4 regions of the Pantoea sp. S-LA4 genome follow, and region 1 is predicted to be linked to each of the others. Evidence: predicted binding sites of a transcription regulator. Region 1 holds the regulator's gene; each other region holds the start of a gene.
The links. Region 1 encodes LexA, which represses DNA repair genes until DNA is damaged. Its sites were predicted from a motif close to TNCTGTATGTACATACAGNA; they were not measured.
Positions count from the first base shown of each region.

Region 1 (2,203 bases):
ACGTAAAGTCAGTAAGTCGGCCTTCGAATCGTAAGGCAGAACGTACATAATGGGCCGGGTCGGGTCCAGACCATGTTCAGAAACGGGATCGGCCGGAATGGCCTTACTCTTTACCAAAAACGACAGTGGTAAATTCAGTAATTTGTAATAAAGTTTACGCCAACCTGACATAGACAACATGAAGCCTCTTGTTAGCAAAGCGCCGCAAGCATACCAGAAAGCGCAGCGAAGATCTGTGGTGGTGCCAATTGCACGCAGCCCAGACATTGACGTCAATCCGATGAAAGGGTTCCACCAATATGGCAAATAATGCCACCGGTCTTGTAAGAATTGTGAAAGCCGCAGGTTACTCATGGCAGGGCCTGCGTGCCGCCTGGCAGCATGAAGCGGCTTTTCGGCAGGAAGCGCTGGCCGCGCTGGTCGCCATTATTGTGGCCTGCTGGCTGGATGTCGATATCGTCTCGCGCATCCTGATGATCGGCGCTGTGGTGCTGGTAGTCATCGTTGAAATCCTCAATAGCGCCATCGAGGCGGTTGTGGATCGTATCGGTCAGGAGCGCCATCCGTTAGCCGGTCGGGCAAAAGATATGGGCTCGGCAGCGGTGCTGATCAGTATCTTACTGGCACTGTTTGTCTGGATCGCGCTGCTCTGGACACATTTGCGATAACCCTTCCACAACGCGCCATCTGGCGCGTTTTTGCCTGAGAATCGGTTTCCATTTCGCCAATACCTGTATATACTCACAGCGACTGTATAAACAACCAGGGGGCGGGATGAAAGCATTAACCAGCAGGCAGCAGCAGGTCTATGACCTGATTCGCGACCATATTACTCAAACGGGCATGCCGCCTACGCGTGCAGAAATTGCCGCGCAGCTGGGTTTCCGCTCGCCGAATGCGGCAGAAGAGCATCTTAAAGCGCTGGCACGTAAAGGGGTGATTGAGATTGTCTCTGGCGCCTCGCGCGGTATCCGTCTGTTAATGGAAGAAGAGGCCTCTGAAGGTCTGCCGTTAATTGGCCGGGTCGCTGCCGGTGAGCCGATCATGGCGCAGGAACATATCGAAACTCATTACAAAGTCGATCCGGGCCTGTTCAAACCCTCTGCCGACTTCCTGCTGCGCGTCAGCGGAATGTCGATGAAAGATATCGGGATTATGGATGGCGACCTGCTCGCGGTGCATAAAACCCAGGATGTCCGTAACGGCCAGGTTGTCGTGGCCCGCATTGATGATGAAGTGACGGTGAAACGCTGGAAAAAGCAGGGCGCTATCGTGCATCTCCTGCCGGAAAACAGCGACTTTGATCCGATCGTCGTCGATACGCGCGCGCAGTCACTGACCGTTGAAGGTCTGGCGGTGGGTGTGGTTCGCAACGGCGAGTGGCTCTGAGCCTGATATAACCGCGCATTCGTAGCGTCTGATGCTATTCTGTCGGCCCTAATTTTGTCGCTGCAGCTCCCCTCTCTGCAGCGCTGAGCACGGAACTGCGAATGCGTTTTTTAACGGCTACCGACAAAAAACTCTGGCGGCTCGCGCTGCCGATGATCCTTTCTAACATCACCGTACCCTTACTGGGTGTGGTCGATACCGCTGTCATTGGTCATCTCGACAGCCCGGTCTATCTTGGCGGGGTGGCGGTCGGGACGACAGTCACCAGTTTCCTCTTCATGCTGTTGCTGTTCCTGCGAATGAGTACCACTGGCCTGACGGCGCAGGCATTCGGCGCGGGCGATAAAACGGCACTGGCACGCGCGCTGACCCAGCCTTTAATCATTGCGCTGCTGGCTGGCGTGCTGTTCATCTGTCTGCGTACCCCCATCACCCGCCTGGCGACCTCTCTGATTGGCGGCGATCCCAAGGTTCTGCAACAGGCGACGCTGTTTATTCAGATCCGCTGGCTGAGTGCGCCTGCCACGCTGGCAAACCTGGTGATCCTTGGCTGGCTGCTCGGTGTGCAGTATGCGCGGGCACCGGTCATCCTGCTGGTGGTCGGTAATCTGGTCAATATTGTGCTCGATCTGTGGCTGGTGATGGGGCTGCACTGGGGCGTGGCGGGAGCGGCAACCGCGACCGCACTGGCAGAGTACATCACGCTGGCCGTCGGTGCGGTAATGGTCTGGCGGGTGTTGAAACTGCGCGGCATCACTACGGCAATACTGAAGCAGAGCTGGCGCGGTGATATTCAGCGCCTGCTGCGGCTTAA
Region 1 covers NZ_JBTLRC010000002.1:38,686-40,888, forward strand. The annotation lists gene plsB (glycerol-3-phosphate 1-O-acyltransferase PlsB) at 1-171, opposite strand, end outside; gene ACX3P5_RS01075 (diacylglycerol kinase) at 300-668, shown strand; gene lexA (transcriptional repressor LexA) at 775-1,389, shown strand; gene dinF (MATE family efflux transporter DinF) at 1,491-2,203, shown strand, end outside.

Region 2 (2,203 bases), 1.1 Mb from region 1:
CCTTACTGGATGACACCGTCTGTTATGTCGAGGATGTGCTGCAAACGGACGTCGTCAGCGACCAGCAGGCGGAGGAGATGCGTCAACTCCTTACCCAGCGAATCGGCCAGCTGGCCGCCGATGCGGATACGCGCGCGCCACTGGTATTACAGCAACTCGGCTTGCTGGTGGCGCTGATGCCAGACGTGGCCCGCCTGCGCCGCACGCTAAATTCTCACTAACTTCCGCCGCTCTTTGGGTTCAGCGTCATCAGTACGGTGCGCTGAAACCAGGCATTGAGCTCCGCCCTGACCGACAGCGGCAGGGCCGCATAGTGATGGCCTGATATCGCCCCCTGAAGCGCCAGCAACGTCTGCAATCCCACATGCTGGTTAACGGCTTTCAGCCTCAGCCAGCACTGCTTAGCGCCAATGTCATACAGATGCTGTACGTTCAGGATGCCCGCTTCATGCAACATCATCTCCAGGCGTACGCTGAGGTTAGGAAGATCTTTTAACCGGATGGATGACTGCTTATGATGCTGATCGAACTGAGCGGTCTCCAGCGACGCGGCTGATAATCTCAGCAGATGCGTCGGTTCCTGCCAGAGCGCGTCATCAACCCGATAGTAGTTCAGGCTGACCATCACGCCACGCTTGCGAAATACCAGTGGCTCCAGCGGACGCTGCGTAATGTATTCCCGCAGGGGTTCGCTGGCTCGCAGGTAGAGTGCATCATTGTTAACTAAAGCAAAAACCACCCGTTCCACGGCCAGCGCATAGCCGCCAAACTGGGTGCGTGACTCGATGGTTCCCAGCGGGGCCAGACGTTCCCGGGAGCGTTCGACAATCGGATTAACCTTTTTCATCACACCACCTCCATGTTATAGAAATATCTGAAATCACCTTTGCTTTCAGGCAATTAGAAGATAGGAAAAAGCCTTTGCAGGTTCAATGAATAATTAACGGTTCAGCTAACCTTGTGGTGTTTTTGCGAGGCGTTTTCAGAAATTTGGGTTGATCTTTATGCGGAACGACAGTACTGTATATTCATACAGTCCACTGCTGAGTGATTAACTTATGCGAACACAACATCCGAATAATGCACGCTATGCTCATCATTACGCGTCCTCTTCTGTCCCCGCTTCTCATCGTGGCTGGATCACCGAGTTACGCTATAGTGAGCAGCCTGGAATGATGCAGATGTTATTGTTGCCGCTGCTGCAGCAGTTGAGTCAGCAATCACGCTGGCAGTTGTGGTTAACGCCGGCACATAAACTGAATCGCGCCTGGCTGCAGCAATCTGGTTTGCCACTGGATAAAAGCATGCATATTGCTGATTCTGAGCGTCTGAACGCGGTTGAGGCGATGATTAAAGCGCTGCGGACTGGAAATTACAGTGTCGTTTTGGCATGGATTCCGTACGAACTGGATGAAGATGAGCGACGTCAACTGGAAAATGCGGCAGCGGAAGGTGATGCCCTGGGATTGATTTTACGGTCGAGTGGATCACCAGAAGCGCCTCTCGGACCACAAAATGCGCTAAAAATTCAGTCGGATTTGTTTCATTAAGTAAAAATCAGAAGTTTCTCAAGAACTATTTCTTATCTGTCGTCGCTAAACCACTGATTCTGTTAGTTCGAGCGTTGACAATGGTTTAGCAGTTTTTTTGGGCATTGAGCCACGACAATAACACCAGGCTAATTGTTAGAATTTGTGTATAAATCTCTGTTTTTTTACAGAAGCGCCTCACATCATACTTGTAAGTTTCCAATCTCGTTGTAGACTTTATCTCGCCAGGGTGCTCAATAACCTCCGTTTTTTTGCGGTAGAGTCATAAGCGAGCGTTTTGACCCGGCGAAGGATTAAACCAAGAGCAACCTTTTTGCTCATTGCCTATTTGGATGATAACGAGGCGCAAAATGAAAAAGACAGCTATCGCAATTGCAGTGGCACTGGCTGGCTTCGCTACCGTAGCGCAGGCCGCTCCGAAAGATGACACCTGGTACACCGGTGCTAAACTGGGCTGGTCTCAGTATCACGACACTGGTTACTACGGTAACGGTTACCAAAACAATGACGGTCCAACTCACGAAAGCCAGCTGGGTGCAGGTGCATTCGTTGGTTACCAGGCAAATCCATACCTGGGCTTCGAGCTGGGCTATGACTGGCTGGGTCGCATGCCTAACAAAGGCAACGTGACTAACGGCGCATTCAAAGCACAG
Region 2 covers NZ_JBTLRC010000002.1:1,166,838-1,169,040, reverse strand. The annotation lists gene yccS (YccS family putative transporter) at 1-221, shown strand, start outside; gene ACX3P5_RS06285 (TfoX/Sxy family DNA transformation protein) at 218-847, opposite strand; gene sulA (SOS-induced cell division inhibitor SulA) at 1,059-1,550, shown strand; gene ompA (porin OmpA) at 1,901-2,203, shown strand, end outside.
Region 2: a site for LexA is predicted at 1,019-1,038, ahead of sulA (SOS-induced cell division inhibitor SulA). Genes of this name have one in related genera too.

Region 3 (2,203 bases), on a different contig from region 1:
CTGATTGGGCGACCGCTCTTCGTCGAGCATACCGGACTCTATCTCGACGGCCTCAATGGCCTGCCTGCCGGGCTGACCCGCATTTTCTGGAACCGGCTGGATGCAGAACGCTTTACTGCCCTGGTTCAGGGACTCGACAGCCAGGCCGTGACGGCAAAAACCGTACTCGGCTACTGTGATGGCCGCAAGATGTACCAGTTTTCAGGTGAACTGCGCGGCACCATCGCCGCCGAGCCTGCCGGTACCCGCGGCTTTCAGTGGGACTGCGTCTTTATCCCGGAAGGCTACGATCAGACCTTCGCCGAAATGGGCGAGCTCAAGAATGAGATCTCCATGCGGCGCATCGCGCTCGATCGCTTCGCCACCTTTTTGAAAACGGCCCGGAGTGTTGCATGAAACCAGAACTTAAACGTGCCTATGACTCCGGTAAGCTGATTCTGTTTGCCGGTGCGGGCATCTCACGCAACCTTGGCCTGCCGGAGTGGCATGAGCTGATTGCCCATCTCGCCAATGAGCTGGGCTACGATCCTAAAATCTTCAATACCTACGGTACCCACCTGTCGCTGGCGGAATATTACAAACAGAAGAAAGGGTCACTCGGCCCGCTGCGCAGCTGGATGGATCGCGAATGGCACCGCCCGGATATTGATGTCCGGACGTCAGAAATTCACACCATGATTACCCAGGGCAACTTCTCGCGTATCTACACCACCAATTACGATCGCTGGCTGGAAGCGGCGCACGATGCGCATGGCGTTCCCTATTACAAAGTGGCTAATGCCGCCGACCTGGTGTCGCTGACCGAAGATAAGCGCCACATCATCAAGCTGCACGGTGATTTCGATGACGATACCTCTATCGTGCTCGATGAAAGCAGCTACTTTGAACGGCTCTATTTTGATTCACCGCTCGACATCAAACTGACCCATGACGTGATGGGCAATTCGGTGCTGTTTGTTGGCTACAGCATCAGCGATTTTAATATTCGTCTGCTGTTCTACCGCCTGACGAAAATGTGGGGCCGTACCGGGCTGGCCACCGCGCGTCCCAAGTCCTATCTGTTTACCAACCGCAATAATCCGGTGGCAAAAGAGGTACTGGGGCAGTGGGGCATCGAGATGATCGTCTCGGAAGAGGATGACCCGCGCAAAGCGCTGGCCGATTTTCTTGAGGAACTTCAGGTGTAACCGGCGACGCGGTTTCACCCCAAAACCTGCGCCCGGTTAAGGTTATGCGGCGTACAACCGATAAACTCTATTCTCTGCTGGAAAAGCATCAACGTCGTGATATACTGTATGTATACACAGTATCTGAGGGCAAAAACATGGCTGTCGAAACAAAATTTGTAGTAGTCAGAAAGGGTGAAGAGAAGATGACGTTTGCCAACAAGAAAGAGGCCGATGCCTACGACAAAATGCTCGATATGGCCGAAGCCTTCACCGACTGGCTGTTACAGCATCAACCCGCACTGGATGAGACGCAGGCAGAAACGCTGGGCTTGCTGATCGCTGAGCAGAAAGATGCCGTGCAGCATATTCTCCGCACCAGCAAACTGCCTGAGCCTGTGGCCGTCACTGCCGCTCAGCCTGAAACGGTGTCGGAGCGTTCTGATGACGCCGCCGTAGCAGAAACCGCCAGCAGCAAGAAAGTGCGCGCGGTGAAAGCAGCCTGATCCCCATCACGCCGGAAGCCATTTCCGGCGTGGTTATTTTACTGGCTGAGCGCGCGCATCATTCTCTCAGTCTGTTTTCACCTGATAGCGCGTGCTGCGCCCGCCACCTTCCAGCCGGTAAAGACAGCCTTTCTCCAGCAAATCCGCTAAATGACGCGTTGCCGTCGCCTTACTCACTTTTGCCACCTTCTGATACTGACTGGCACTGATCCCCTGTTCAAAACCCTGCTCGCCGCCATCCAGCAGCCGGTTCAGTACTTTTACCTGCTCTTTGCTCAGAGAGCGTTCCCGATGCTGTAGCCAGAAGCGCGCCCTGATCTGGGTGCGGGCGATGCTGTTCATCGCCTGTTGCAGGCTCTCATCCAGCATATCGAGGAACCACATCAGCCAGTCGGTGATATCCAGTCCGCCTTTCTGCGTCCGCTCCAGAATGCGGTAGTAGTCCGCCCGATGCGCCAGAATCGCCGGTGACATGGCATAGAGCCGGATGCTTTGACTGTCCGCCTGTGCCAGCGCCAGATCGGTTAAGGC
Region 3 covers NZ_JBTLRC010000004.1:327,009-329,211, forward strand. The annotation lists gene ACX3P5_RS22055 (non-canonical purine NTP pyrophosphatase) at 1-396, shown strand, start outside; gene ACX3P5_RS22060 (SIR2 family protein) at 393-1,187, shown strand; gene ACX3P5_RS22065 (YebG family protein) at 1,325-1,672, shown strand; gene ACX3P5_RS22070 (Fic family protein) at 1,739-2,203, opposite strand, start outside.
Region 3: a site for LexA is predicted at 1,290-1,309, ahead of ACX3P5_RS22065 (YebG family protein). Genes of this name have one in related genera too.

Region 4 (2,203 bases), 1.1 Mb from region 1:
TACGGCGGTTGCCGGGGTAGGCACCGCAACGGCTGGTGTTGCTGGTGCGACAGGCGCAGAAACGGCTGCCGGGGCGATCGCCACCTCTGCCGCTTCCGTGGTGGCCGCGACGGCGGCACTGGTCGCAGCAGCAGCTTTCGCCAGCAGTGGATCATCCTGAGAGAGTTCCGCCCCGGCAGCCGCACTGCGCGGTGCAGAAAGCAGAACATCGTCGTCGTCCGGATTTGCCGCATGCAGCAGCGGCGCGTCAGCATGCTCACGCGCATCCGGCTCATCCTCGTCTTCCTGCCAGGGTTCATCGTGACGGGACCGGTTGCTGGCAAACGTCAGCACGCCCATCACCACCCCACCAATTTTTTCGGCAATAGTGAGCCACGACCAGCCGGTATAGAGCGTGATGCCCGCCGCCCAGACGCAGAGCAGGGTCAGCGTGCCGCCCGCCGGGCTAAACCACGGCGCAATCGCATTACTGACCAGGCTACCAATGACGCCGCCTGAGGCGAAGTACCAGATATCATCCGCGTTCAGCGCTGCCATACCACAGGTGGTCACTACCAGCGCCAGTACGCCGATCAGGCGTAAGCCGACGGCGAAATAGTCAAAATAGTCCTGATTATCGCGCTGGCGGAAAGCAATCCAGCACAGACCGAGGATCACCGGCGGTATGGCGTAGGCCATCACACCAAAGATGAACAGTAAGGTGTCAGCCAGCCAGGCGCCAACGCTGCCGCCAATGTTATGAATGGGTTCGTGCCAGGCCGTTTGCGACCAGCTCGGGTCGGAAGGGTTAAAACTGACCAGAGAAACCATCAGGTAGATGGCAAAAAGTGCCACCAGGATGAGCAACGCTTCCAGCAGACGACGTCCACTGCTCAGCGATTGTAACGAAACGTCTTTATCTTCTGTGTATTCCTGGCTCAAGAGAACTCTCCAGGTGCCTGTAAAGTAAGAAGCAACAGCGTCGGGCTGGCCCGACGCTGGTCCTGTATGAATTCACAGGAGTGTACCGAAATCTCACAGGTTTTGCACCTGCCCCGCATCAGCGAGTTTTGATCACCAGTCGATTGCTCTGTTTAACCTCTTCCATCACCACGTAAGTCCGCGTGTCGTTTACGCCCGGCAGGCGCAGCAGGGTTTCACCCAGCAGTTTACGGTAGGCAGACATGTCAGGTACGCGCGTTTTCAGCAGGTAGTCGAAATCGCCAGAAACGAGGTGACACTCTTGAGTTTCCTCAAGTTTTTGTACGGCGGCGTTAAATTGCTCAAACACATCCGGCGCACCACGATTCAGAGTAATCTCAACGAACACCAGCAGTGATGCATCCAGATAGTGCGGGTTTAACTGCGCGGTATAGCCAAGGATGAAACCCTGACGCTCGAGACGACGCACACGCTCAAGACATGGCGTAGGCGATAACCCTACGCGTTTGGAAAGTTCCACGTTTGAAATGCGACCATCTTTCTGAAGTTCATTCAGAATATTTCTGTCAATTCTGTCGAGATCTTTCCCGGGGCGTTTCTTATTGTCTACCATTATTATTGTCTCTCTTAATTCCTTCCCTTTACCTGCCACGCCCTGAAAACGCTCATTGTTCGGGGCATTTCTGAAGTGAACTAACCGAGCCTGCGCGCTTTCACACTTATCCGTATGACGCATGTTGTCTGTCCACATCATGCGTCATTACCAATATCAGGCTGCATTTATTCGGTGTTGCGTGCAAAACAAGAGAGGAAACCCTGTTTTGTTCCGATTAATGTTATTCGCTTCTGATAATGTTTTCGCAAAAGCGCAGGCGATTGTCAAAGTAAAATGTCCAAATTCAGTACAAGATGCCAGACAGACCGCTGGGTATCTGTTTTTAAATGAGTATTTTTGAACTGCTGCACCCCCTAAAACCGATTTTTGCCCCCTTTTGGCGCAGACGGCAGGCGAAAAAGGGACTCATCGACTACGCCGTTTGCAGCTATCGTTAACAAAATTGCCGAAGCCTTGTCTTTGCCGCCGGATATTCCCTACAATCGCAGGCTATGTCAGCCGAATGAAACTGAGGAACGCATGAGTACGGCCAAACACAGTAAGTTACTCATTCTGGGCTCCGGTCCAGCGGGTTATACCGCAGCCGTTTATGCTGCACGCGCCAACCTGAATCCGGTATTGATCACCGGGCTGGAAAAAGGCGGACAGCTGACCACCACCACTGAG
Region 4 covers NZ_JBTLRC010000002.1:1,092,972-1,095,174, reverse strand. The annotation lists gene ACX3P5_RS06010 (DNA translocase FtsK 4TM domain-containing protein) at 1-921, opposite strand, end outside; gene lrp (leucine-responsive transcriptional regulator Lrp) at 1,040-1,534, opposite strand; gene trxB (thioredoxin-disulfide reductase) at 2,057-2,203, shown strand, end outside.
Region 4: a site for LexA is predicted at 982-1,001, ahead of ACX3P5_RS06010 (DNA translocase FtsK 4TM domain-containing protein). Genes of this name have one in related genera too.